2 regions of the Variovorax sp. 22077 genome follow, and region 1 is predicted to be linked to the other one. Evidence: riboswitches for the same ligand, from Rfam matches in the RefSeq annotation. Region 1 holds a riboswitch; the other holds the start of a gene.
The links. A riboswitch is a leader RNA that binds a small molecule or an ion and turns the genes downstream of it on or off. The one in region 1 is predicted to bind glycine.
Positions count from the first base shown of each region.

Region 2: linked by a shared signal. The riboswitch ahead of ACTJLF_RS26545 (D-amino acid dehydrogenase) and the one ahead of gcvT (glycine cleavage system aminomethyltransferase GcvT) in region 1 are both predicted to bind glycine.

Region 1 is NZ_JBQEQC010000024.1:49,861-64,087, reverse strand. Features, by position in the region: gene ACTJLF_RS27845 (TRAP transporter substrate-binding protein) at 1-144, shown strand, start outside; gene ACTJLF_RS27840 (TRAP transporter small permease) at 243-755, shown strand; gene ACTJLF_RS27835 (TRAP transporter large permease) at 767-2,059, shown strand; gene ACTJLF_RS27830 (AraC family transcriptional regulator) at 2,084-2,866, opposite strand; gene ACTJLF_RS27825 (MFS transporter) at 2,964-4,154, shown strand; gene ACTJLF_RS27820 (L,D-transpeptidase Cds6 family protein) at 4,236-4,730, shown strand; gene ACTJLF_RS27815 (hypothetical protein) at 4,833-5,381, shown strand; gene ACTJLF_RS27810 (YkvA family protein) at 5,415-5,825, shown strand; glycine riboswitch at 5,879-5,959, shown strand; glycine riboswitch at 5,980-6,089, shown strand; gene gcvT (glycine cleavage system aminomethyltransferase GcvT) at 6,135-7,307, shown strand; gene gcvH (glycine cleavage system protein GcvH) at 7,360-7,731, shown strand; gene gcvP (aminomethyl-transferring glycine dehydrogenase) at 7,900-10,815, shown strand; gene ACTJLF_RS27790 (hypothetical protein) at 10,838-11,092, opposite strand; gene ACTJLF_RS27785 (DUF3014 domain-containing protein) at 11,214-12,128, opposite strand; gene ACTJLF_RS27780 (alpha/beta hydrolase) at 12,267-12,938, opposite strand; gene ACTJLF_RS27775 (NAD(P)H-dependent flavin oxidoreductase) at 12,979-14,028, opposite strand; gene ACTJLF_RS27770 (UDP-N-acetylglucosamine 1-carboxyvinyltransferase) at 14,137-14,227, opposite strand, start outside.
Region 2 is NZ_JBQEQC010000022.1:69,090-83,316, reverse strand. Features, by position in the region: gene ACTJLF_RS26575 (DMT family transporter) at 1-233, opposite strand, end outside; gene ACTJLF_RS26570 (LysE family translocator) at 388-987, opposite strand; gene ACTJLF_RS26565 (aminotransferase-like domain-containing protein) at 1,110-2,549, shown strand; gene ACTJLF_RS26560 (PhaM family polyhydroxyalkanoate granule multifunctional regulatory protein) at 2,776-3,558, shown strand; gene ACTJLF_RS26555 (FIST signal transduction protein) at 3,603-4,883, shown strand; gene ACTJLF_RS26550 (RtcB family protein) at 5,093-6,499, shown strand; gene ACTJLF_RS26545 (D-amino acid dehydrogenase) at 6,519-7,826, opposite strand; glycine riboswitch at 7,919-8,026, opposite strand; glycine riboswitch at 8,044-8,147, opposite strand; gene rfbB (dTDP-glucose 4,6-dehydratase) at 8,274-9,344, shown strand; gene rfbD (dTDP-4-dehydrorhamnose reductase) at 9,341-10,231, shown strand; gene rfbA (glucose-1-phosphate thymidylyltransferase RfbA) at 10,257-11,153, shown strand; gene rfbC (dTDP-4-dehydrorhamnose 3,5-epimerase) at 11,150-11,698, shown strand; gene ACTJLF_RS26520 (hypothetical protein) at 11,856-14,227, shown strand, end outside.

The sequences.
Region 1 (14,227 bases):
ATCGCCCAGCTCGAGAAGGACGGCATGAAGGTCACGCGTACCGTCGACGGCGCCGCCTTCCGCGAGGCGCTGAAGCCGGCGTACGTGAGCTACGCCAAGGAATTCGGCGCGGACAACATCAAGAAGATTTCGGACGTCAAGTAAGCCGTCCGAGCCGGCCTTCCGGCAACGCGCCCGGTACGCATGCGTGCGCCGGGCGCTTCGTTTTTCTTCTCTCCCGAAACAACAGAGAACAACTCAAAGTGCAAGCCTTCGAGCGCTACTTTCTCGCCGCCAACCGCTGGGCGCTGATTCTTCTGCTGGCCGCCATGTCGGTCATCATCTTCACCAACGTCGTGCTGCGCTACACCACCAGCCAATCGCTCGAATGGGCCGAGGAGGTGTCGCGCCACATGATGATCTGGCTCACTTTCCTGGGCGCCGGCCCGGTGCTGCGCTACGGCGGGCACATCGCGGTCGAGAACCTGCAGGACGCGCTGCCGCGCGGCGCGGCCATCGCGCTGCGCATCGTCGTCGCCGGGCTGCTGTTCGCCTTCTTCGGCTTCATGGTCTGGTACGGCTGGCTCTACATGCAGCGCACGATGTTCCAGCTCACGGCCGTCACGCAGATTCCCTTCGCCTACATCTACAGCGCGATGCTGTTCGGCGGAGTGCTGCTCGTCGTGCACTGGCTGCTGGTGGTGCGCGGCTACGTGCTGAGGCGCGAGTTCGCGTCCGACGCGCACTTCGACGCCAACGCGAGCGCGTCGCTGTAAGGAGAACGACCGTGGATGCAAGCCTCGTTCTCATCGTCTCCGCCTGCGTGTTCCTGGCCATCGGCGTGCCGGTGGCCTTCGCGCTGGGCCTTTCCACCGTCACCACGCTGATCCTGGCGGAGAACTACCCGCTGATGGTGCTGCTGAAGGAAACCTTCACCGGCATCGACAGCTTCCCGCTGATGGCGGTGCCCTTCTTCATCCTGGCCGCCGAGCTGATGAGCGGCGGTTCGCTCACCGAGGTGCTGCTGCGCTTCGCAGGCCAGTTCGTGGGCCACCGGCGCGGCGGGCTGGGCTACACCAACGTGGTGTCGCTGACCTTCTTCTCGGGCATCTCGGGCTCGGCGCTGGCCGACGCGGCGGGGCCGGGGTCGATGCTCATCAGGATGATGGACAAGGCCGGCTACGACCGCTCCTACGCGGCGGCGCTCACCGCCTCGACCGCGATCGTGGGGCCGATCATCCCGCCCTCGATCATCATGATCATCTACGCGCTGCAGGACGAGACGGTCTCGGTCGGCACGCTGTTCGCGGCGGGCATCCTGCCGGGCATCCTGATCGCGGTGGCGATGTGCCTGGTGAACTACCACGTCTCGAAGAAGCGCAACTACAAGGGCGACGGGCAGACGCCGCCGCTGCGCGAGATCCTCGTCACGACGTGGAAGGCGATTCCCGCGATCCTGTTGCCGGTGGTCATCCTGGGCGGCATGCGCGCGGGCTGGTTCACGCCCACCGAGGCCTCGGTGGTGGCGGTGTTCTATGCGCTGGTGTGCGGCAAGTTCGTCTACCGCACGCTCGAATGGAAGGCGCTGCCGGACATCCTCTCGCGCTCGGCCCTGCTTTCGGCCTCGGTGCTGATCATCATCGGGCTGTCGGCGTCGTTCGCGTGGGTCCTGACGATCGAGGGCATCCCGCAGCAGATGGCCGAGTGGCTGATCGGCATGAACCTCTCGCCGTGGATGTTCCTGATCATCGTCAACATCTTCCTGCTGCTCTTCGGCATCTTCATCGAGCCTCTGCCGGGCGTGATGGTGCTGGCGCCGATCCTCGCGCCGGTGGCGGTGAAGCTGGGCGTGGACCCGGTGCACTTCGCGATGATCGTGATCTTCAACCTCACGCTCGGCATGATCACGCCGCCGGTGGGCGGCCTGCTGTTCGTGACCTGCAACGTATCGAAGGTGCCGATGACGGCGCTGGTGAAGGAGCTTGTGCCGTTCCTGTGGGCGCACGGCGCGGTGCTGCTGATCCTGACCTTCGTGCCGGCGCTGAGCACCTGGCTGCCGCACACGCTCGGGTTCAAGTAGCGCCGCGACCTCGACCGCCGGCGCTCAGCCGGGCCGGTGCAGGTACTGGCTCGGCGGCACGCCCAGCGTGCGCCGGAACATGGCGGTGAAGGCGCTCGGGCTCTCGTAGCCGTGGGCCAGCGCCACCTCCAGGATCGACGCGCCCGCTGCCAGCCGGGGCAGGCTCAGCAGCAGCCTCGCCTGCCGGCACCACGCACCGAAGTTCATTCCCGTCTCGCGCTGGAACAGGCGAGCGAGCGTGCGGGTGTTCATGTGCAGGCGCAAGGCCCACTCTTCCAGCGTCGCGGGCAGCGAAGGATCGCGCACCAGTTCCTCGCACAACGCGGCCAGCCGGGCATGGCGCGGCATCGGCACATGCAGCGAGAGCGCCGGCGCGGCCTCGATCTCGTCGAGGATCAGCTCCATCACGCGCTCGTCGCGGCTGCCCGGCGCGTAGTCCAGCGGCAGCGACACGGCCGTGACGATCAGCTCCCGCAGCAGCGCGCCGACGTGGATCACGCGGCATTCGCTGCCCAGGTCGGCACGCGTGCCCGGCTCGACGAACACCGTGCGCATGCGAACCTCGCCGGCCATGCGGATGCGGTGCTCCATGCCGCCGGGCACCCACACGCCGCGGCCGGTCGGCACCACCCAGCTGCCGGCGGCGGCGCTCACCAGCATCACGCCCGAGATCGCGTGGATGAGCTGGCCGCGCCGGTGCGTGTGCGGCGGAATGAAGGCGTTGCCGGCAGGGTCGGTCGCCAGCACCGCGACCGCGCGCGGGGTGGATTCGCCTTGCTCGGGGCGGAGGTCGATCGCTTTGTCCATTTCTCGACGATGCTTGCCAATTCGTAGCAGGAACATCTTCTCACGGCTTCCTACGATGCTTTTTTCACTCCTACCGCAAACGAAAGAAGCATCCGTCATGAACAAGCGCCGACTCGGGCTGCTCACCGGCACCCATGCCGTCAACGACCTCTACCAGGGCCTCGTGCCCGCCCTGCTGCCGTTCATGGTGCTGGAGCGCGGCTACAGCTACACCGCCGTCAGCGGGCTGATGCTGGCGGCCACCGGCCTGTCGAGCGTGGTGCAGCCGCTGTTCGGCCTGTACGCCGACCGCCACCCGCGCAGCTGGCTGGTGCCCACGGGCTTTCTGGTGGCAGCGCTGGGCGTGGTGCTGGCGGGGCTGAGCCAGAGCTACCTGCTGACCTGGATCGCGATGGCGCTGTGCGGCCTGGGCATCGCGGCCTACCACCCGCCGGCCACGGTGGCTGCACGCGCGGCCGGCGGCGGCTCGCAGAAGGCGATGAGCGTGTTCTCCGTGGGCGGCACCATCGGCGCCTCGTTCGCGCCGGTGCTGGCGGCCACGGCCGTGGGCGGCGGCAGCCTGTCGCGCAGCTACCTGCTGGGCGTGCCCGCGCTGGCGATGGGCCTGGTGTGGTTCGTCGTGAACACCCGGCGCGGAGCGGCCTCGGGCAGTGCCGCCGCGGGGGCGCGAAAGGCCGGCGACCATCTGATGAAGCCGCACAACGACTGGCGCGCCTTCGGGCTGCTGGTGGCGACCATCGTGGGCTGGTCGATCCCATACGTCACGGTGATGTCGATGCTGTCGCTGCGCATCACGCGCGACCTGCACGGCTCGGCCTTCCAGGGCGCGGCGGCGCTCACCGCGTTCACTGCGGCGGGCGCGGTCGGCACGCTGCTCGGTGGGTGGCTGGGCGACCGCATCGGGCGCATGGGCACGATCCGCGCGGGCTACCTCTTCGCGCTGCCCTCGCTCGCGGGCATCGTGCTCGCACCGAGCGCCGGCTGGGCGCTGGCCTGCACCGGACTCTTCGGCCTGTGCATGTTCCTGCCCTTCGCGGCGCAGGTGACGCTCGCGCAGGACTACCTTCCGCGCAACCCGGCCACCGCCAGCGGCATCGCGCTGGGGCTGGCGCTGTCGGTGGGCGGGCTGGTCTCGCCGCTCTTCGGCATGCTGTCGGACGCGCGCGGCCTCGGCGTGACGCTGACCGCCGTGCTCTGCCTGCTGTGCGTGGCGGCGGTGCTCGCGCTGCAGCTGCGCAATCGCACCATGCAGACGATGCCTGTCGACGCCGAGGGAGCCGCCGCCTGAAAGCGGCCCGGCGCATGTTCGCTGCCAGAATCGGGCGCAGGGCCGAAGGGCCGGCGAAACGACAAGGAGGGACACTGCGCCATGAATCGATTCCTGAGCTGCGTATTGGGGAGCACGCTGCTGGCTCCGGCTGCCTTCGGCGCCGGGCCGACGACGGCGGTAGCGCCAGGAGCGCCGGTAGCGCCAATAGCGCCGACGACGCCGGCAGCCGCCGCCGCGCCGGCCGATCCCGCAGCAGGCATCCGTGAAGTCGAGTCTGCAGTGCGCGCCTGGGCCGCGGCATGGTCCGCACGCGACGTGACTCGCTACCTCGCCGCCTACGCGCCCGACTTCACCCCGCCGCGCGGCCAGGACCGCAAGGCATGGGAGGCCGACCGCCGCGCCCGCATCGAGGAGAAGGCCGCCATCAGCGTGGAGATCGACAGCCTCGTCATCAGCCTCAAGGGACAGGCGGCCACCGCCAGCTTCCAGCAGACCTACAGCGCCGACAAGCTGCGCGAGAAGAGCCGCAAGACGCTGGAGCTTCAGCGCGTCGGGGGCCGCTGGCTCATCCGCAAGGAGGGCGCGGGCGGATGATGCAGGCGCCCGGACCAATGGCCCTGTAAGCCAAACGGTTCACGAAGGTGTCACCGCTTGCAACCATGCTGCAGCCTTCGTTTCCCCAAGGCTGTGGCTGCCATGTTTCCCACCAAGACCGACAAGGCGCGCAACGAACTCCAGGGCGGACAGCGCACGCTCACCCAGCGCGAACGCGCCCTGCTGCTGATGGCCGACGGCCGGCGCTCCCTGACCGACTTCAGTCCCCTCTTCCCCAACCGCGATGAAGCCGAGCGGACGATCCAGGCGCTGATCGACAAGGGCTACCTGCAGGGCCCCAAGGCTGCAGCCGCACCGGCCGAGCCTCCCGCACAGCCCGCGCCCTCGCCCATCCCGGCCGTCGAGCCGATCCAGGTCGCCACCGCCGCCGACACCTTCGACGGCAAGCGCTCGCTGGCGACCACACGCATGTTCCTGTTCGACATCTGCGAGCGCATGTTCGTGCGCCGCGACCCGAAGTTCGCACTGCAGATGCGCGACGCCCTGCGCGAGGCGCGCGACCGCGAGGCGATGCTGACCATCGCCGCGCTGATGCTCACCGAGATCGAGAAGACCGCCGGCGTGGAGCGCGCCGAATCGCTGCGCGAGCGCATCGACCGGCTGCTGCCGCCGGCCGAAGTGATTCACTGAAGACCCCGGCCGGGGCTGTGACACCATCGCCGGGTGAATCTTTCCTCGCGTCCCCCACCCGCGCTGTCCGAGCGGCTTCGCAACTGGGCCAGGCGCCTCAAGCGCGACGGCGTCACGCTCTGGTTCGCCTGCCGGCACGCCGCCACGCCCTGGTATGCCAAGGCGCTGGGCGTGTTCGTGGTGGCCTATGCCCTGAGCCCGATCGACCTGATCCCCGACTTCGTGCCGGTGCTGGGCTACGTCGACGACGTGCTGCTGCTGCCGGGGCTGATCTGGCTCACGATCAGGCTGATTCCGGCATCCGTCCTCGCCGAATGCCGTTTGCAGGCCGATGCCTGGATCCAGCGTGCCGGCTCCAGGCCGACCAGCCGCTGGGGCGCCGCGCTGGCCGTGGCGGTGTGGATTGCGGTCGCCGCCGGGGGCTGGTACCTGTGGGCGCGCTGATCGCAAAAGCCCGAATCGCCGGCCATGCCGCGCGATCCACTACACTCCCCGGGGTCAGGAGAGAGCCCCGCATGCCGGGGCCGCCGAAGGCGCAGGGGGAAGTTTCCCCCGAACGCTCAGGCAAAAGGACTGACGAGGCGCCGGTGAAAACCGGCGTTTCCTTGCTGGAGAGAGGCCGCCGCCAAACACAGGCAGCGGCCCACCGAAGGAGCAAACCCCGATCGTGGGGCGAATCTCTCAGGTAAAGCGGACAGCAGGGGTGGCCCATGGCTTGCGTCATGGATTTCGACTGCCCCTTTGGAGTGCCCCGTGGCCGCTTCCTCCGCATCCGCTACCGAACTTCTCAAGACGCCGCTGTACGACCTCCACCTGGAGCTGGGCGCACGCATGGTGCCCTTCGCCGGCTATTCGATGCCGGTCCAGTACCCCGCCGGCCTGATGGCCGAGCACAAGCACACGCGCGACGCGGCCGGTCTGTTCGACATCTCACACATGGGCCAGCTGCGCCTGGTCGGCCCCGACGCCGCGGCCGCGTTCGAGACCCTGATGCCCGTCGACGTGATCGACCTGCCCGCCGGCAAGCAGCGCTACGGCCTGCTGCTGAACGACGAGGGCGGCATCCTCGACGACCTGATGTTCTTCAACGAGGGCAACGGCTCGATCTTCGTGATCGTCAACGGCGCCTGCAAGGCGGCCGACATCGCCCACATCCAGCAGAAGATCGGCTCGCGCTGCGAGGTGCGCCCCCTGCCCGACCATGCCCTGCTCGCGCTGCAGGGCCCACAGGCCGCGGCCACGCTGGCGCGGTTGTCGCCCGGCGTCGAGCGCTTCGTGTTCATGACTGGCGGCGCTGTGCAGATCGGCGGCATTGCGGCCTTCGTCACCCGCAGCGGCTACACCGGCGAAGACGGCTTCGAGATCTCGGTGGCCGCATCCGACGCCGAACGCCTCGCCCGCCTGCTGCTGGCCCAGCCCGAGGTCAAGCCCATCGGCCTGGGCGCGCGCAATTCGCTGCGGCTCGAAGCGGGCCTGTGCCTCTACGGCAACGACATCGACACCACCACCACGCCCGTCGAGGCCTCGCTCAACTGGGCGATGCAGAAGGTGCGCCGCGCGGGCGGTGCGCGCGAAGGCGGTTTTCCGGGCGCGGCCAGGGTGCTTGCGCAGCTCGCCACGGCCACTGCCGGCGCGGCCGGCCGCACCGACCACGACACGCTGAAGCGCAAGCGCGTGGGCCTCGTGGCGCTGGAGCGCATTCCGGTGCGCGACGACACGGTGCTGCAGTCTTTCGAAGGCCAGGACATCGGCCTCGTCACCAGCGGCCTGCTCGGCCCCACGGCCGACCGCTGCATCGCCATGGGCTACGTGGCCACCGCGTTCGCCGAACCCGGCACGCGCGTGCAGGCCATCGTGCGAGGCAAGCCGGTGCCGATGGAGGTGTCGACCATGCCCTTCGTGCCCACCCGCTACTACCGCGGCTGAACGGCTAGGCTCTGTACCCCGAAACATTTTTTCCACGAGGAGTTTTTCCACCATGAGCATCAAGTACACCAAGGACCACGAATGGGTGTCGGCCGAAGGCGACGCGGCCACCGTCGGCATCACCGTGCATGCGCAGGACGCGCTGGGCGACGTGGTGTTCGTCGACCTGCCCGAGATCGGCAAGACCTTCGCCCAGGGCGAAGTCGCCGGTGTCGTCGAATCGGTGAAGGCCGCCGCCGACGTGTTCATGCCCGTCTCGGGCGAGATCACCGAAGTGAACGAAGCGCTGCGCGCCGACCCCTCTCTCGCCAACAGCGACCCGCTGGCCGCCGGCTGGTTCTTCAAGGTCAAGCTGAGCGACCCCTCGCAGCTCGACGCGCTGCTGGACGCGGCCTCGTACGACAAGTTCGCTGCCGAGTCCTGATCCCAGAAATCGGACAGCCGAACGCAGAAGGAATACAAGAACCAGGCAGAAGTCGCAGAAGAAACCGAATCAACTCCTGGTTCTCCTTCCGCGACCTCTGCAAAACCTTCGCGACTTCCGCGTTCTGACCCCGCTCCCCCGCCCCAAGCTCTTATCACCAGCCCTGCCATGTCGAAGCCCGCTGCCCTCCCCACCCTGCAAGAACTCGAGAACGCCGAAGAATTCATTGCCCGCCACATCGGCATCGATGCGGCGGACGAGGCGCGCATGCTGCCGGCGATCGGGTCGGAAACGCGCGCGGAGCTGATCGACGGCATCGTGCCCGCCGCCATCCGCCGTGCCAGGCCGATGCGCCTGCCCGCGCCGGTGACCGAAGCCGACGCGCTGGCCGAGCTGAAGGCGATGGCGTCGAAGAACAAGGTGCTGCGCAACTTCATCGGCCAGGGCTACTACGGCAACCACACGCCGGGCGTGATCCTGCGCAACATCCTCGAGAACCCCGCCTGGTACACCGCCTACACGCCCTACCAGGCCGAGATCTCGCAGGGCCGCATGGAAGCCCTGCTCAACTTCCAGACGATGGTGTGCGACCTCACGGGCATGGCCATCGCCAACGCCTCGATGCTCGACGAGGCCACCGCCGCCGCCGAGGCCATGACGCTCGCCAAGCGCAGCGTGAAAAGCAAGAGCAACGTGTTCCTCGTCTCGGGCGACTGCCATCCGCAGACCATCGAGGTCATCAAGACCCGTGCCGCGCCGCTGGGCATCGAGGTCAAGGTGAGCACCGTGTCGGAAACGCTGCCGCACCTGATGGTGAGCGGCGCCTTCTTCGGCGTGCTCGCGCAGTACCCTGCCACCACCGGCCACGTGCACGACCTGCGTCCGCTCGCGGGCCACGCGCACCAGTGCGACGCGGCCTTCATCGTCGCGGCCGACCTGCTGGCGCTGACGCTGCTCGCGCCTCCGGGCGAATGGGGTGCCGACATCGTCTGCGGCACCACGCAACGCTTCGGCATGCCGCTGTGCAACGGCGGCCCGCACGCCGCCTACCTGGCCTGCCGCGACGAGTTCAAGCGCTCGCTGCCGGGCCGCCTGGTGGGCGTGAGCGTCGACACGCACGGCCAGCCGGCCTACCGCCTCGCGCTGCAGACGCGCGAGCAGCACATCCGCCGCGAGAAGGCCACCTCCAACATCTGTACCGCGCAGGTGCTGCCGGCCGTGGTGGCCAGCATGTACGCCGTGTACCACGGGCCCGACGGCCTCACACGCATCGCGCAGCGCGTGGCTGCCCTCACCGCCGTGCTGGCCAAGGGCCTCGCGCAGATGGGCCGCGAGCCGGTGAATGCCACCGCGTTCGACTCGCTGACCATCCGCACCGGCGAAGACACGCAGGCGATCATCGAGCGCGCGCAGGCAGCAGGCGTCAACCTGCGCCAACGCCTGCAGCAGCACCTGGGCATCTCGCTGGACGAGACCAGCACGCGCGCCGACGTCGAAATGCTGTGGGCCCTGTTCGCGCCCGCCGGCACGCAGGCGCCGCGCTTCGACGAGCTCGCCGGCAACACCACGCCGCTGATCCCCGAAGACCTGCGCCGCACCAGCGCATTCCTCACGCACCCGGTGTTCAACACCCACAAGAGCGAGACGGCGATGCTGCGCTACATCCGCAGCCTGTCGGACAAGGACCTCGCGCTCGACCGCAGCATGATCCCGCTGGGCAGCTGCACCATGAAGCTCAACGCGACCAGCGAGATGATCCCCATCACCTGGCCCGAGTTCGCCAACATCCACCCCTTCGCGCCGGCCGACCAGCTGCAGGGCTATGCCCAGCTCGACGCCCAGCTGCGCGCCTGGCTGTGCGAGGCCACGGGCTACGCGGGCATCAGCCTGCAGCCCAACGCGGGTTCGCAGGGCGAGTACGCGGGCCTGCTGGCCATCAAGTCCTTCCACGAGGCCAAGGGCCAGGGCCACCGCAACATCTGCCTGATTCCGTCTTCCGCGCACGGCACCAACCCGGCCAGCGCACAGATGGTCGGCCTGCAGGTGGTGGTGACGGCCTGCGACGCGCAGGGCAACGTCGACATCGACGACCTCAAGCGCGCCTGCGAGAAGCACAGCGCCAACCTGGCCGCGGTGATGATCACCTACCCCAGCACCCACGGCGTGTTCGAGACCCGCGTGAAGGAGCTGTGCGAGCTGGTGCATGCGCACGGCGGCCGCGTGTACGTGGACGGCGCCAACATGAACGCGCTGGTCGGCGTGGCCGCGCCGGGCGAGTTCGGCGGCGACGTGAGCCACCTGAACCTGCACAAGACCTTCTGCATCCCGCACGGCGGCGGCGGCCCCGGCGTCGGCCCCGTCTGCGTGGTCGAAGACCTCGTTCCCTACCTGCCGGGCCACGCAACGGCTGGCGTGCCTTCCAACGGCGTGGGCGCGGTGTCGGCCGCGCCGCTGGGCAACGCGGCGGTGCTGCCGATCAGCTGGATGTACTGCCGCATGATGGGCGCCAAGGGCCTGCAGGCCGCGACCGAGACGGCCATCCTGAGCGCCAACTACATCAGCGCGCGCCTGAAGGACCACTATCCCACGCTGTACGCGAGCCCCAACGGGCACGTCGCGCACGAGTGCATCCTCGACCTGCGCCCGCTGAAGGACACCAGCGGCGTCACCGCCGAAGACGTGGCCAAGCGCCTGATCGACTACGGCTTCCATGCGCCCACGCTGAGCTTCCCCGTGCCCGGCACGCTGATGGTGGAGCCGACCGAGAGCGAGCCGCTGGCCGAGCTCGACCGCTTCATCGACGCGATGATCGCCATTCGAGGCGAGATCCGCCGCATCGAGGAAGGCGTCTGGCCGAAGGAAGACAACCCGCTCAAGCACGCGCCGCACACGGCCGCCAGCCTGCTGGGCAGCGAGTGGAGCCACGCCTACTCGCGCGAACTCGGCGCCTTCCCGCTGGCTTCGCTCAAGACCGCGAAGTATTGGCCGCCCGTCGGCCGCGTCGACAACGTCTACGGCGACCGCAACCTGTTCTGCAGCTGCGTGCCGGTGAGCGAGTACAGCGAGCAGGCCGAAGAGGCTTGAGCGAAAGGCCCTGCGAAGCCTTCTACTGCGAAGGCTCGCGGCGGTAGGTCGCCCACTTTACCGTCAGGATGTCCGCCGCGATCTTCGCGGCGTTGACGCCCGCGTAGGGCTCGGATGGATCGAACTGGAATGCCTCGCGGTAGCGCCTGACCTGCGCGTAGTCCTGGTCGAAGGTCATCGGGCCCATCAGCTCGGCCGGGTCGGTGCCCGCGGGAAGCGCGAGGAATTTCTCCGAATCGGTGGCACTCTGGTAGAGGTCAACGCTCATCAGGTTCATGGGTGTGTCTCCGAGCTTGGTTTTCGACCAGCCAAGGCTCGGCGACCCCGAGGAGCCGTGCAATCGGTGCGGGCCTACATCGCGCGCCGGAGCAGGCCCACGGCGCCGGCAAGCCCCGCCGTCAGGGCTGCTTCTTCTTCGCGATCTCGCCGGTGGCGATCTGCTGGCGCAGCCCGCGCAGGCTGGCCTTGGCCTTGCGCTCGTTCTCGGGCCCCATGCGCACCAGGATCTTCTGGCCCGCGGAGAGCGACTCCAACTGCTGGTCGACGTATTCGTAGCGCACCCAAGGGCGCTGCGAGGGCACGTCGCCCTTCACCTCCACAAGCCGCACCTGCACCGGGCCCTTGGGCTCCGGCGCCTGCAGCAGGTGGTCGATGACGGCGATGAGCCTGTCGTTGAAGTAGCGGCCCGGATAGCCGAGTTCTTCGTACGCCTGCTGGAACAGCGGATAGAGCTTTGCATACACGGCGGCGGCCTTCGCCGGATCGACCGACTCGGCCAGCAGCACGATGCCGTTGTAGCGCGCCGCGTTGTTGGCGGCGATGGTCTGCACCCCGCCCTGCGGCCCCTCGGTGATGAAGCGCTGGCCCGCGGGCTGCACCGGCCACACGCTTGGCGGCGCGTGCTCGCGCGGCAGGTTGTCGACGGTGGCGACGAAGCGCCGCACGATGCCGTCGGGCCGCAGGAACTCGGCGACCCTCTTGGCGCCGAGAAGCTCGCTCAGCGCCTTCGTCACGCGCGCATCGGAATCGGCCAGCTTGGGCAATGCCGGGTCAGGCTGCGCCAGCGCATCGACCGGGTTCTGCGGGCCCGTGGGCGCTGCGGCAGGCGGCGGTGCAGCAGGCGCGTCGTTGGGTGCGGCGGCCACCGGCACGGGCTCGGCGGGTTTCTGCTGTTGCTGCTGATACCAGCGCCAGCCGAAGAACGCGGCTGCGAGCAGCACGAGCACGCCCACGACGATGGTGCCGATGGGCGTTTCACGGCGGGGTCTGAACTCGGGGGCGTCGCGGGTGTCGCGGTTGTCGCTGTCGGACATACGGGCGGTTTCCTTGTGCTGGAGTGTCAGGAAGGCGAGCGGCTATGGTGCACCAGATCGGGTCATGGCCGGCCCGCCTCGTCGTAACGCCCTGTGACGCGGCTGTCGCGCCGAAGTTCAGCAAGAAGCTCGGCAGGTTCAGCCCGGCTGCGCGCTCAGCGACTGCAGCCACGCCAGCGTGGCCTGCAGCTCGGCCGGGCGAATCTCGTGCGCACCGGGGAAGTCCGTGCCCGACAGCGCCAGCGGCAGGGTGCGCGCCAGCTCGCGCGTGGCCTGCGCCGCGCTCGGCGGAATCACGTTGTCGGCGCTGCCGTGGCTCACCCACAGCGCCTTGCCCTCGAAGGCCTCGGGCGGCGCGATGTGCGGCACCACCTGCGGCAGCAGCCGGCTGTGCCACACCATCGCGGCGCGCACGCTCGCGGGCCTGGTCAGCAGCAGCGACAGCGCCATGATCCCGCCCTGGCTGAAGCCGCCGACGATCACGCGCTCCGGCGGCACGCCCAGCTGCTGCGCGGCCGAGGCGACCATCTCGCCGACGAGGAAGCGGCTTTCGCGCTCCTGCTCCTCGTCGATGCGGCGCTCGCCGTTGGGCAGCACCTGGAACTCGAACCACGCATAGGCATCGGGCGACAGCACATAGGGCGCGCGCAGGCTCAGCACGTGGAACTGCGGCGGCATCATGCGCGCGAGGCCGAACAGGTCCTGCTCGTTGCTGCCGACGCCGTGCATCAGCACCAGCAGCCAGGGCTCGCGGGCATCGGGTTGCGCGCCGTGCGCGAGGAATTTCAGGGGCAGGTGAAGCTGGGTCATGGTCTGGGCGGATGTGATGTTGTTCGTCTCTTCCTTCGGATCAGCGGAAGCCCAGCGCCAGCGCGCGGGTGAGCTCGGCCGACGGAATCTCGCGGCAGCCGGTCGCGTTCTGCCCCGACCACAGCGGAGAGAAGTCGCCACTGCCCTTCGCTTCGGCCTTGGCGCGCAGCGGCGCGATGGCCGAGGTAGCCAGCGGAAACTCCGGCGCCGCCTTGCCGATGGGCCCGAGGTCGCGCATCACGCGGTTGACGATGCCGCGCGCCGGCCGGCCGGTGAAGAGATTGGTGAGCGCCGTGTGCCGCGCCGCCTCGCTCTTGAGCGCCGCGCGGTGGACCGCGCTGGTCGTCGCCTCGGGCGTGAGCATGTAGGCCGTACCGATCTGCACGCCCGCCGCGCCCAGCGACATCGCCGCCGCCACGCCGTCGGCATCGGCGATGCCGCCAGCGGCGATCACCGGCAGCTTCACCGCCTTAACCAGCTGCGGCAGCAGCGCGAAGGTGCCCAGCTGCTTCGTCAGGTCGTGCGAGAGGAAGTGGCCGCGATGCCCGCCGGCCTCCAGCCCCTGGGCGATCACCGCGTCGGCGCCGTGCGCCTCGAGCCAGAGCGCCTCGTCCACCGTGGTGGCCGAGGCCAGCACCTTCGCGCCCCAGCCATGCACCTGCGCCAGCAGCGCCTCGGAAGGCAGCCCGAAATGGAAGCTCACGACCGGCGGCTTGAACTCGGCCAGCAGCGCGGCCACCTCGGCGCTGAAGGGGTTGCGACCCGGCCCGGCCGGAATGCTCGCGGCGTCGATGCCGTACTCGGCGTAGTAAGGCGCCAGCGCGCTGCGCCACGTGGCCTCGCGCTCGGCGCTGGGCTCGGGCGGGGTGTGGCAGAAGAAGTTGACGTTGTAGGGCTTGTCGGTGCCCGCGCGGATCGCGGCGATCTCGCTGCGCAGCGCGTCGGTGCTCAGCATGGCTGCCGGCAGCGAACCCAAGCCGCCGGCATTGCTGACCGCGATGGCCATCGCGCTGCCTTGTATGCCGGCCATCGGGGCCTGGATGAGGGGGAGTTCGGTGCCGAGAATCTGCTGCAGCGAGGTGGTTGTCATTCGAGGGCGCTCCTTTGTCGGATGCCGTCCATTCTCCAGCCAAGCCCTTGGGCGCCGCCGCGGCAGGGTCATCGCCCGGTGCGGCGACGACCCGGGTTCAGGAGGGCCTCACTCCTCGCTGGTCCACTCCACCTGCACGCCCAGGCTGCGCAGGTTCTCGACGAAGCGCGGATGCGCGCGGCGGATCGGCGCCGCGTTG
Region 2 (14,227 bases), on a different contig from region 1:
CCCAGCGGCTTCCACTGGTGCGCAGCGGGGCGCGGCGAGCGCGTGACCAGCAGGAAGACGGCCGACAGCAGGCCCGCCAGCGCGGCGCGGCCGAGCGTCACGAACCACGGCGACAGCTGCGGCGCGTCCTGCGAGCCGGTGGCCAGGCGTGTCATCGGCAGCGTGATGGCGAACATCGCCACCCCCACCACGCCCAGCCACATGCCGAGAGTTTCGTCCTTGATGTTCTTCATGTCGGCGACCTCCCCGAGAAAGGTGCCGCTGAAACCGGGCGGTGCGCCGTCGGGGAATACCGCGGAACCGGCTCGGCCGGGCCGCTGGTATTGCCCCCTGCAAGGGGGGTGGCGGAGCGACACGAAGTGCGCGAAGCCTGGGGGTGAGCCGATCTCATACGCCCGCCATCCACCAGGCGGTGAGCACGAGCACGAGTCCCATTGCGCGGTTGAACCACAGCAGCCGCGAGCCCTTGGCCAGCCAGTCGCGCAGCATGGCGCCGACCAGCGCGTAGGCGAAGTTGCTGACGAAGGCATAGGCCAGCATCACCGGCGCCACGATCGCGAAGCGGTGCAGCGCGTCGGGCTGCCCGGCGATCCAGCCCGCCACCAGCGTGAGCGCCAGCAGCCAGGCCTTGATGTTCACGAACTGCAGCATCACGCCCTGCCCGAAGCCCACCGACAGGCTCTTGCCGTCGGCCTTGCCGAGCGTCGCGCTGCCGCTGAGCTTGTACGCCAGCCACAGCAGATAGCCGATGCCCAGCGCCTTGATGGCCAGCCGCAGCGAAGGCACCGCCACCACCAACGCGCCGATGCCGGCTGCGCACAGCGCCAGCAGCAGCGTCCAGCCCACCGGCACCGCGACCACGAAGCGCATGGCGCGCGGCAGGCCGCCGTTGGCCGCCAGGGCGGTGGAGAGCGTGGTGTTGGGGCCGGGCGAGAAGCTCATCGCCGTGGCCAGCACCAGCAGCGCGGTGAATTCTTGCCAGTTCATGACACACACTCTAAACTTGAGACCATTACAGTTCCAGTACAGATAATCAAACAATCGGGCAATCTGTATTGGTCACTCCTTCGACACAGAAGCCAGGGAATCCGGCAGATCCCGGACGACGAATGCTCACACGCACCTCCACACAGTCGCTGACCGGGCAGCTCGCCGACCGCCTGGCCGAGCGCATCCGCACCCGGCTGCTGCCGCCCGGCGCGCGCCTGCCCTCGGTGCGCGAGTGCGCGCGTCAGCAGGGCGTGAGCCCCTACACCGTGGTCGCGGCCTACGACCAGCTGCTGGCGCAGGGCCTCGTCGAAGCCCGGCGCCAGCGCGGCTTCTACGTTCGCGACTCCGCTCCTGCGCAGGACGCCCGCTCGGCGAACGGCGCCGACGGCGCGATGGGCGTGCCCGCAGCGATCGCGGTGCAGATGATGGCCTCGCGCGTGCCGGCCGACGCCAGCTCCCTGATCCGCAGCATGTTCCACCGCCCGAGCGACAAGCCGCAGCCGGGCATGGGCGTGTTCCCGCCCGACTGGATGGCGTCGACCTTCATGCCCACGGCAGTGCGGCGCATGACCAATACAGCCGCGCTGCAGGAACTGTCGCTGCAGTACGGCGAGCCGGCCGGCGACATGAGCCTGCGGCGCAGCCTCTCGCAGAAGCTGGTGGGCATCAACGTGCCGGCCTCGCCCGACCAGATCGTGACCACCGTGGGCGCCACCCACGCGCTGGACATCGTGAGCCGCACGCTGCTGCGCCCGGGCGATCCGGTGATGGTCGAGGAGCCCGGCTGGGCGCTGGAGTTCGCGCGGCTGGAGGCGCTGGGCATGCGCATCCTGCCGGTGCCGCGCCGCGCCGACGGGCCCGACCTGGAAGTGATGGCGCAGTACTGCAAGCTGCACAGCCCCAAGCTCTTCGTCAGCGTGAGCGTGCTGCACAACCCCACCGGCTACAGCCTCACGCCGGGCAGCGCGCACCGGGTGCTCAAGCTGGCCAACGAGCACGGCTTCCACATCGTCGAGGACGACACCTACAGCCACCTCGCACCCGAGCACGCCACGCGGCTGAGCGCGCTCGACGGGCTGCAGCGCACCATCTACGTCAGCGGCTTCGCGAAGATCCTCGCGCCCAACTGGCGCATCGGCTTCCTGGCCGCGCCGCCCGACCTGAAGGAGCAGCTGCTCGAGACCAAGCTGCTGGCCACGCTGACCTCGCCCACGCTGTTCGAGCGGGCCTTGTCGTGGTGCATCGACCAGGGGCAGCTGCGCCGGCACTCCGAGCGCGTACGCATCCGGCTCGACGGTGCGCGGGGGCGGGCGGTGAAGCTGGCGATGGCGCACGGCTGCACCTTCGCCTCGGAGCCGGCGGGGCTCTTCGGCTGGGTCGACACCGGCGTGGACACCGACGCGCTCACGCAGCGCATGCTCGACCAGGGCTACCTGCTGGCGCCCGGGTCGCTCTTCCATGCGCGCCGGCCGCCGAGCACCATGATGCGGATCAACTTCGCCACCTCGCAGGACGCGGCCTTCTGGAAGGTCTTCAGCAAGGTCCGAAGCGAAGTCTGATCTGGCTCGCCACCAGGCGTCGCCCACTTCGCGCCGCGCGCGCCTTGCCTTGCCGGGGGCCATTCCGACGGCCCGGCAAAGCCGGTTTCGTGGTGTCCCGCGGAGGGGCTTTCGAGTTGGACGGCACGTTGGGAAAAGGCGGCACGGAAAGGTCAAACGCCGGAGGCTTGGAGTAAGCTGGCAGCACAAGAAAACCCATACCCAGCACCCCAGGAGACCTCCTCGCATGAGCAACGCCAGCAAGCCCTTCGACTTCAGCCAGTTCGTTCCCGGATTCGACTTCCTGAAGAACCTCGCCGGCGGCGCTGCCTCGGGCAACGGTTCGGTGCCGGGCATCCCGAGCCTCGCGAGCTGGGTCGCGCCCACGCTGAGCGTGGAGGAGGTCGACAAGCGCATCCAGGAACTCAAGACGGTGCAGTACTGGCTCGAGCAGAACGGCCATGCGCTGAAGGCCACCATCCAGGCGCTCGAAGTGCAGAAGATGACGCTTTCGACGCTGCGCGGCATGAACGTGCGCATGGAGGACATCGCCAGCGCGTTCACCAGGCAGGCGACCGCCGCCGCAGCAGCCGTGGCGCCCGCGGCCGCGGCCTCCAGGGCTGCGCCGGAGCCCGAACCCCGGGAGCCCGAGGAAGTCGAGAACGAAGAGGCGCCCGAGGAGGAGGCTCAAGAAGCCGCTCCCCCGCCCAGCAAGCCCACCCGCAAGCCCGCCGCCTCCAAGGCCAAAGCCACGGCGGGCGAGAGTGCAGGCGTGGTCGACCCGATGCAGTGGTGGGGCTCGCTCACCGAGCAGTTCCAGCAGATCGCCAGCACGGCGCTGCAGGACGCGGCCCAGTTGAAGATGCCGTCCATGGCGCAACCGCTGGCCGATGCGGTCGGCTCGGTCATGGGCAAGCCGGCGGCGGCCCGCAAGCCGGCCGCCGCGAAGAAGTCTGCGAAGACGACGGCTCCGGCCGCCAAGAAGAAGACGTCCGCCGCCGCGCGCAAGCGAACCTCCGCGCGACGCTGACGTCATACACACATCCATTTTTCAAGAACGGGTTGGCACGCATCATGAAGCTTTTTCCCTCCGGTCATGCCACCCATCCGCAATGGCGAATGGCCGCGGGCCTCGTGCTCGCGCAGCTGCGGGCGCAGATGGCGCTGCCCGACTACGCCTCCGCGCCCACGCTGGGGCTGCTCTACATCACCGACCACTACGCCGGCGACGCGCAGGACATCCTCGACCACCTGAGCGCCGAGCTGCCCGAGGTGACCGACTGGTCGGGCACCGTCGGCCTCGGCGTGTCGGCCAACAACGCCGAGTACTTCGACGAACCCGGCATGACCCTGATGCTGTGCGCGCTGCCGAGCGACCAGTACCGCGTGTTCTCCGGCGTCGCGCCCCTGGGCAATTCGGAAATGAGCGGTTTCGAGGCGCACACGGCGCTGGTGCACGCCGACCCCGCCACGCCCGACCTCGCCGAACTGATCGGCGAGATGGCCGGGCGCACCGACACCGGCTACCTGTTCGGCGGACTTTCGTCGGGACGCGGCGGCGCGCTGCAGTTCGCCGTCGGCGGCAACGGCAACATCCGTGGCCATGGCGCCGCGGGCGGCGTGTTCTCGGGCGGGCTCTCGGGCGTGGTCTTCGGCGAAGGCGTGCGGCTGGTGTCGCGCGTCACCCAGGGCTGCCAGCCGCTGCGCTCGGGCGCGGTGCGCGAACGCGAGATCACCGAGGCCGACGGCAACCTGCTGCTCAAGCTCGACGGCGAGCCTGCGCTCGACGTGCTGCTGGCCGACCTGCAGGTGTCGCTGGAACGCCCGCAGGAGGCCATCGAAGCGGTGCGCAACACCCTGGTCGGCCTGGCCGACGCCGGCAGCGACGGCATCCGCCGCACCGGCGACCTGGGCGCCGACGTGCTCGTGCGCCACATCATCGGACTCGACCCCACGCGGCGCGGCATCGCCATCGCCGATACCGCGGAAGCCGGCATGCGCCTGACCTTCTGCCGCCGCAACGCCCAGGCCGCGCGCGCCGACCTGATGCGAATCTGCGCGGAAATCCGCGAGGAACTGGAGCCCGAGGAACAGACGCTGGCCACCGCACGCGCCGTGGCGGCTGGCGAGGCCGAAGCCGCGCCGCATCCCGCGCGGCGCATCGCCGGAGCCGTGTACGTGAGCTGCTCCGGCCGCGGCGGCCCGCACTTCGGCGCGCCGGGGGCGGAGCTGCAGATCGTGCGGCACGCGCTGGGCGACGTGCCGCTGGTGGGCTTCTTCGCCGCAGGGGAGATCGCGCGGCACCATCTGTATGGGTATACCGGGGTGTTGACGGTGTTCACCGCGCCCGACTGACCTGGCGCCCGACGCGAAAAAGCGACGGGCGAGTTTTCGGCGGGAGGAACCATCGCTAGAATCCGCCCGCTTTCTTGAATCTCTGCTGCTGCAAGAAAGAGCCAGCCGCGCATCGCCTCCCTCGCGAGCGCGGCCGATCTTTTTCGCCTCTCCACGCAAAGTGCGACGAGGCAGGAAACCGACATGGTTTCCCGAATGGAACAGCAGCCATGAGCGATCCTCGCTTCTCCAGACTCCAGCGTGCCTTCTCGCGCGCCGGCATCGCCATCGACTACCGTGATGGCGTGTATCACCTGCACCATGAGGCCTCGCAGGCCACGGTGCTCCTGCCGCCCAGTCTTCCACTGGAAGAAAAGGCGGTGAACCAGTTGCTGGCATTCGCCAGCGTGCGCTCGCCCGACGGCGAGAAGGGCGTGTGCAAGGCCTGCGCGACGCCCGATTTCCACCCGGGCTCCGTCGCGCCCGTCGGCAGCGTCGTCGCGACCGACCCCGACTTCGTCATTCCCGCGGCAGTGGGGACCGACATCAACTGCGGCATGCGCCTGCTGACCACCGGGCTCACGCTCGACCAGGTGGCTCCGCACAGGACGCGGCTGGTCGAGAGGCTCACGCGCAGCCTGCTCGACAACGGCCGCGACGTGCCGGTGCATACGACGGCGTTCAGGGCGCTGTTCGACGTGGGCCCCTCGGCTTTCCTGGAGGCGGTGCGCAGCGGCGGGCTGTGGTCGTCGTGCGACCGCGACCGGATGCAGGCCGAGCTCGATGTCTGCATCGGCCTCGCGAGCTTCGGCGGCAGTGCCCGGCATGCACCCGAGGCCTACATCGGCGGCCGCCACGAGGTGTTCCGTGACCCCTGCCTCGGCACACCGGGAAGCGGCAACCATTTCGTGGAGCTGCAGGTGGTCGACCATGTCCTGGACCGCCATGAGGCCTACCGTGCGGGCCTGAAGACGGGAGATGTGGTCGTGATGATCCACAGCGGCTCGCGCGACATCGGATTTCACGTGGGAGGGCGATGGATGGATCGCGCCCGCGCCGAGTGGCCTGGCGGCCTGCGCCATCCGAAGAGCGGTCTCTACGGTCTGGCGGGGCCGCTGGCCGACGAATACCTGGAGGCCATGGGCGTGGCGGCACGCTATGCATGGGCCAACCGTGTCGTGTTGGCCGAACTGGTGCGGAAGGATTTCGCTGAACTGCTCGGTGCCTCGTCGTCGAAGCTGGTGGTGGACGTGCCGCACAACGTCGTGCTGCGGGAACGCGGCATGAACATCCACCGCAAGGGAGCGACGCCGGCGAATGCAGGCGACCTGGCGCTTATTCCGGGCTCGATGGGCGACTACTCGTATCTGGCTTCCGGGCTCGGGCATGAGGACTGGCTCTGGTCGTGCAGCCATGGCGCCGGCCGGCGGATGCGTCGGCAGCAGGTGCGCGCGATGCGGCCCGCGACTGCCGACCAACAGGCCAGCTGGCAATGCGTGACCTTGCGCGAGGAGCGCCGGATCGAAGAGGCGCCGCAGGCCTACAAGCCTATCGGCGAGGTGATCGACGCGCAGGAACGCGCCGGGCTGATCCGCTGCGCGGTGCGGCTCAGGCCCTGGATCACCTTCAAGGCGTGATCCATGGCCTGCCGGCTCGTCAGCCCAGAGCGGGCTGAGGAACGCGGGGACTGGGCGCCGGCATCCCCGTGAACGCGAAATCCACCTCCGGCGCCAGCCCGCTCACGATCCGCGCGATCGACTTGCCCGAGCCGCAAGCGTGCGTCCACCCCAGGGTGCCGTGGCCGGTATTGAGGAACAGGTTCGGCAGCTTCGTCTTGCCGATCAGCGGGACGTTGCTCGGCGTGGCCGGGCGCAGGCCGGTCCAGAACTGGGCCTGGGTGGTGTCGCCGGCGCCGGGGAAGAGCTCCTCGACGCGGCGCACGATGGCTTCGCAGCGCACGCGGTTCAGGTCGCGGTCGTAGCCGTTGAGCTCGGCCGTGCCTGCGATGCGCAGGCGGTCGCCCGATGCGGAGGTGTAGCGCGAGAACACGAGCTTGAATTCGTCATCGGTCAGCGAGACCTGGTGGGCCTTGGAGGCGTCCTTGACGGGCAGGGTCACCGAATAGCCCTTGGCCGGGTAGATCGGCAGCCGGATGCCCAGCGGCGCTGCGTACAGCGGGCTCAGCGAGCCCATCGCCAGGACGAAGGCGTCGCCACGGATTCGCTGGAAACGGCCTTCGCTGTCGGTGGCCTCGACGTGGTCGATGCTGCCGCCGGCCTCGCGCAACGCGGTCACGGTGTGGCTCATCAGGAACCTCACGCCCGCGGCGGCGGCCAGCGCGACGAGTTCGCGCGCGAAGCGGTTGGCGTCGCCGGACTCGTCCTCGGCCGTATAGGTAGCGCCGGCCAGCTTGGGGCGGATGTGGGCGAGGGCGGGCTCGATCTTCACGGCCTCGTCGGCCGAGATGACCCGGCGCTCGCAGCCCAGGGCACGCATCTGCTCGGCGGGCTCGAGGGCGCCGTCGAACTCCTTCTGCGTCGTGTAGAAGTGGAGGATGCCTTGGGTGCGCTGGTCGTAGCTGAGGCCGGTGTCGCGGCGCAACTGTTGCAACATCGAGCGGCTGTATGTGCCGAGACGAACGATCTGCTCGATGTTGTGGCGGGTGCGCGCCGGCGTGCATTCGCGCAGGAACTGCAGGCCCCAGAGCCACTGGCGCATGTCGGCACGCATGCGGAAGAGCAGCGGGGCGTCTTCCTTGCCCAGCCACTGCAGCACCTTCAGCGGCGCGCTGGGGTTGGCCCAGGGTTCGGCGTGGCTGACGGATATCTGCCCGCCGTTGGCGAAGCTGGTTTCGGCGGCCGGTGTGGCCTGCCGATCAATCACGGTCACTTCGTGGCCGAGTTGCTGGAGGTAGTAAGCCGAAGTCACGCCGAGCAGGCCGGCGCCGAGGACGATCACGCGCATTTCAAATACCTTTGAGGTTGCAGCGCTTGAACGGCGATCGGGTGAGTACTATTTGTTTAATAGTAAGCAACTGGACGACCGCTGTCCAAGTTGCCGCTCCCCCTGTCCTCGGTACCTGAGAGATTCATTCGTTGCGCCATTGCAACGAATTTGCTCCTTCGGTGCGCCACGTGAAGTGGCGTCTCTCCAGACGGCGTTTCAGTTGATGCAGTACTGACCCCTTGCCGAAATCCAAGACTTCGTCGGGCCGACCTGAGCGTTTATGGGAGTTTGCGCCTTCGGTAGGGCCACCGGGGTGGCCCGCTCTCCTGCGGTATCGCGAACGATTGTAAACACGCCGAGGACAGAATGGTAACGTCTTGTGTTTCCGCCAATTGGCCCAATGGGATAATCGAACGTTAAGGTTCATTGCGACACGGCGATGACCTTCAACATTCAGGGGACCCCATGATCTTGGTTACCGGCGGCGCTGGCTTCATTGGCGCCAATTTCGTACTCGACTGGATCGCGACCAGCGACGAGCCTGTCGTGAACCTCGACAAGCTGACCTACGCCGGCAACCTCGAGACGCTCGCATCGCTCAAGAACAACCCGCACCACATCTTCGTGCAGGGCGACATCGGCGACAGCGCTCTGGTCGACCGCCTGCTGGCCGAGCACAAGCCGCGCGCCGTGGTCAACTTTGCCGCCGAGTCGCATGTCGACCGGTCGATCCACGGCCCCGAAGACTTCGTGCAGACCAACGTGCTCGGGACCTTCCGCCTGCTCGAATCGGTGCGCGGCCACTGGAGCGCGCTGCCGGCCGACCAAAAGGCTGCTTTCCGCTTCCTGCATGTGTCGACAGACGAGGTCTACGGCTCGCTTTCGAAGACCGACCCGGCCTTCACCGAAGAGAACAAGTACGAGCCCAACAGCCCGTATTCGGCCAGCAAGGCCGCCAGCGACCACCTCGTGCGCGCCTGGCACCACACCTACGGCCTGCCGGTGCTCACCACCAACTGCTCCAACAACTACGGCCCGTTCCACTTCCCCGAGAAGCTCATCCCGCTGATGATCGTCAACGCGCTGGCCGGCAAGCCGCTGCCCGTGTACGGCGACGGCATGCAGGTGCGCGACTGGCTGTACGTGAAGGACCACTGCAGCGCCATCCGCCGCGTGCTCGAGGCCGGCAAACTGGGCGAGACCTACAACGTGGGCGGCTGGAACGAGAAGCCGAACATCGAGATCGTCAATACCGTGTGCGCGCTGCTGGACGAGCTGCGCCCCAAGGCCGACGGCAAGCCCTACAAGGAACAGATCACCTACGTCACCGACCGCCCCGGCCATGACCGCCGCTACGCCATCGATGCACGCAAGCTCGAAGCCGAACTCGGCTGGAAGCCCGCCGAGACCTTCGACACCGGCATCCGCAAGACCGTCGAGTGGTACCTCGCGAACACCGAGTGGGTGCGCAACGTGCAAAGCGGCGCCTACCGCGAGTGGGTCGAGAAGCAATACGACGCAAAGGCCGCGGCATGAAGCTGCTGCTGCTGGGCAAGGGCGGACAGGTCGGCTGGGAACTGCAACGCAGCCTTGCGCCGCTGGGCGAACTGGTGGCGCTCGACTTCGACAGCACCGATTTCCACGCCGACTTCAGCAGGCCGGAGCAATTGGCCGAGACGGTGCTGAAGGTCCGCCCCGACGTGATCGTGAATGCTGCAGCACACACGGCCGTCGACAAGGCCGAGAGCGAACCCGAATTCGCGCGCAAGCTCAACGCCACGTCGCCCGGCGTGGTGGCCGAAGCCGCCCAGCAGATCGGCGCGCTGATGGTGCACTACTCGACCGACTACGTCTTCGACGGCAGCGGCAGCAAACCCTGGAAGGAAGACGACGCGACCGGCCCGCTCAGCGTGTACGGGCAGACCAAGCTCGAAGGCGAGCAACTGGTGGCGCAGCACTGCCCGCGCCACCTGATCTTCCGCACAAGCTGGGTGTACGCGGCGCGTGGCGGCAACTTCGCCAAGACCATGCTGCGCCTGGCCAAGGAGCGTGACAAGCTGACCGTCATCGACGACCAGTTCGGTGCGCCCACAGGTGCCGAGTTGCTGGCCGACGTGACGGCCCATGCCATCCGCGCCACGCTGCAGGATCCGGCCAAGGCTGGGCTCTATCACGCGATTGCGGGCGGTGAAACGACATGGCACGGCTATGCGCGCTTCGTGCTCGAAATGGCGCAGCAGGCCGGCGTCGAACTCAAGGCCGGCCCGCAGGCTGTCGAGGCCGTGCCGACCAGCGCCTTCCCGACCCCGGCGAAGCGCCCGCACAACTCGCGTCTCGATACCACCAAGCTGCAGACCACTTTTGGCCTGCGCCTGCCGCCTTGGCAGGAAGGCGTTGCGCGCATGCTGCGCGAGACGCTTTGAAGAACACCCACGAAAAAACAGAAGCATGACCAAGACGACGCAACGCAAAGGCATCATCCTGGCCGGTGGCTCGGGCACTCGCCTGCACCCCGCAACCCTGGCGCTCAGCAAGCAACTGCTGCCGGTGTACGACAAGCCGATGATCTACTACCCGCTGAGCACGCTGATGCTGGGTGGCATGCGCGACATCCTGATCATCAGCACCCCGCAAGACACGCCGCGGTTCCAGCAACTGCTGGGCGATGGCAGCCAGTGGGGCATCAATCTGCAGTATGAGGTGCAGCCCAGCCCGGACGGGCTTGCGCAGGCTTTCATCATCGGCGACAAGTTCGTTGGCAACTCGCCCAGCGCGCTCGTGTTGGGCGACAACATCTTCTATGGCCACGATTTCGTGAACCTGCTGGCGGATGCCGACAAGAAGCCGTCGGGAGCCACCGTGTTCGCGTATCACGTGCAGGACCCGGAGCGCTATGGCGTGGTCGCGTTCGACGCGAAGGGCAAGGCCAGCAGCATCGAGGAAAAGCCGCTCAAGCCGAAGAGCAGCTACGCGGTCACGGGGCTGTACTTCTATGACAACCAGGTTGTGGATATTGCCAAGGCCGTGAAGCCGAGCGCGCGTGGCGAGTTGGAGATCACCGCTGTTAACCAAGCGTACCTTGAGTTGAACCAGTTGAACGTGCAGATCATGCAGCGCGGCTATGCATGGTTGGATACGGGCACGCACGACAGCCTGCTGGAAGCGGGCCAGTTCATTGCGACGCTGGAGCATCGGCAGGGGTTGAAGATTGCTTGCCCCGAGGAAATCTCGTGGCGCAATGGCTTTATCTCCAGCGAACAATTGGAGAAGCTCGCGGCTCCGCTGGAGAAGAGCGGGTACGGGAAGTATCTGCGGCACCTGTTGAACGATGAGGTGCGGTCATGAAAGCCACGCCAACGGCCATCCCCGATGTGATGGTGATCGAACCTAAAGTGTTCGGTGACACGCGGGGCTTCTTCTTCGAAAGCTTCAATCAGAAAGCCTTCGATGAAGCTGTCGGCCAGCATGTCGATTTCGTTCAGGACAATCACTCGCGTTCAGCCAAGGGAGTGCTGCGTGGCTTGCACTACCAGATCCAGCAGCCACAGGGCAAGCTGGTGCGTGTGGTGCGCGGCGCGGTGCTCGATGTGGCAGTGGACATCCGGCGCAAGTCGCCGACCTTTGGTAAATGGGTGTCACAGGAACTGAGCGAAGAAAACCACAAGCAACTTTGGGTGCCCGCGGGATTCGCGCACGGGTTCCTGGTGCTGAGCGAAACCGCTGACTTCCTTTACAAGACAACTGACTACTACGCCCCTGCCAACGAACGCTGTATTGCCTGGAACGACCCGGCGATTGCCATCGCTTGGCCCGACCTGCAGACTGATTTCATCTTGTCCGCCAAAGACCAAGCCGGCAAACGTCTGGCCGACGCCGAAGTATTTGAATGACGCCGTGCGCGGTTCGCCGGCACGGTTATTTTTCGAGCGCTCGCCCCGTTTTCCTGTTCGCGCGGCTGCGTCTTGCGGCCTGCATTCGTTCGGCCAGCTCATCACGGCGGCGACAATGAAGAACCCCACCCCCTCGCATTTTTTCTAAGCGTTGCCAATGAATATCAGATCCACCGCCGTGTTTGCCCTGCTCCTGGCGGGAGTAGTGGCAACGGCGACAGGCTTGCAACATTTGAGTTGGCATTCGATCGCTGCTGTACGCTGGGACGCGCTAGAGCCGTACGCTGTGGTGTTGGCAGGCGGCATGTTGTTTGCCGAAATAGGTTCGCGCTGGCTCGGCATCCACCGGATTGCGGCAGGCGCGGTCGTGGCGACTGCCATTGGACTGGCCACGGGCTCGGCTGGCGCATTGTTTGTCGTGATATGGATCGTGCTCGCCAGCTATGTGGTGGGTTCAACCGTGCTAACGCTATGGAGCAAGCGCAGCGAAGTACCCTCGATCCTTATCTCTGTACTGGTAGGCGCCGTCGTCTATGGGTCGTTGATTGGCCTCGCTGCGCACCAGCCCGTCAATTATCCGGGTGTGTATGCGATCGCGCTGGCGTTGCCGGTCGTCTTTGGCTGGCGGCAGATTCGCAAGTTGCTTCTGTCGGCCCTTACTTTTGCTCAGCGCAAGTCAACATCAAGCCTCGATCTGTTGATCGTTGGAGTTGCGCTGCTTCACTTCGTCGTTGGACTGATGCCCGAAACCGGGCACGACGCTCTGGCATCGCACCTATTCATTCCGGCGCACCTTGCAGCGCGCCACGCTTGGAGCTTTGACGTCAGCCTTTATGTGTGGGCTGTGATGCCGATGATGGGTGACTGGCTGTTTTCGCTGGGATACATGCTGGCGGGCGAAACGGGCGCTCGCCTCGTGAATGTAGGTTTTGTGCTGGCCACGTGTTGCTTGGTGCGCGAGCTCGTTTGTTGGGCGGGTGGGAGCCGGACGGGTTCGAAATGGGGCGCGCTGCTATTGCTCACCACGCCGCTGACGCTGCTCGAAAGCAGCAGCCTGTATATCGAATCGATCTGGGCTGCTTTCGCGGTCGCAGGCGCGCTGTCGCTTTTCAGGGCGCTGCAGCGCGACGGACTGCAGTCTGTAGACATTCGCGCCGCAGCAATCCTGCTCGGCGGCGCTTTGGCTGCAAAAGCGATCACATTGTCAATCCTCCCTGGGTTGTTCATCATTTTTCTGGTGCGTTTCCGCGTGTGGGCCACGAAGCTCGCGGCGGGGCGCTTTGCGCGTGCGTTGGGGCTTTTTGTGCTCGTGGGCTGCGTTCCCTACCTCAACGCGTGGGTGTTGACCAAAAATCCGCTGTTTCCTTATTTCAACGAGATTTTCCGCTCGGAGCTTTGGCCGTTCGTCAACTTCCAGGATTCGCGTTGGAGCAAAGGCTTCAAGTGGGACACCCTATACAAAGCAACCTTCCACTCGGACGCCTTCCTCGAAAGCTGGCCGGGTGCCAGCGGCTTCCAATGGCTCGTCTTGCTGCTGCCTGCAGTCGTGCTAATTGCGCGCAAGGGAAAGTCGCGCGCTCTGGCGATTCTTTTTACTGGCGCCGTCTCGGCGGTGGTGACTTTTCAGTCGATCGCCTATCTGCGCTACATCTTTCCGGCAGTTGTGCTGATGGTCGCGTTGATCGCTACCGCGTTTTCTCAGCAGCAAAACACCTCTTCAATGGGGAACAGAGTACTTTGGGCTGCCGGTACGGTTGTCATTCTGCTGAATCTCGTATTTTTAAAATCGGCTACGCACTACGGTGACATAGTTGCGCAGCCGCTATTCAGTTCGGCCGGGAGGGAGGCGTTTATTCGCGAGCGTCTGCCCATTCGGAGCGCGGTAGACGTTGTGAACAAGCTCAACCTCGACGATGCTCCAGTCGCCATGTTTTCTTCACCATTGGGAGCAGGCCTTCATTCGAACGCCCTATATCCCAGCTGGTACAACATGAAATTCGAGCGTGCTGTGACCGAGGCCGACACGGTTGGCGCTATGGCCAAGGCAATAGTACAGGCGGGCGGTGACTATCTAATTCTCGATGCAGGATGGGGCACGCCGGTGCAGCGAAGGCTGATTGAGGACGCTAGCGATCTGGTGACTGCATTTGTTCCCATTGCAGTGCGTCGTGTAAAGGAGCAATACCGATTTTCGCAGGAGCTGCTGCGCAACCCCGATTTTGCGACCGGAGATGGTTGGTCACTGCCCGCCGATATTTCGGATGTGCGCCCGGGCTCGATCTCGGTCAATGTAACGAACGTCGCGACACAGCAGATCCCAGTCATTGCTGGACGCCGATATAAGAACAGCGTGAAAAGCGAGTGCGGCACACAACCGACGCAGGGACGCATGCAGGTGAACTGGATGGATGCCGCCGGGCGCTTCATCGGGGTGAGCATTCAAGTCTTCGAATGCACCGCCGACACCAAGTCTTATTCCATGGAAGTCAGGGCTCCCCGGCACGCTGCCGTTGCCGTTGTCTACGCGTC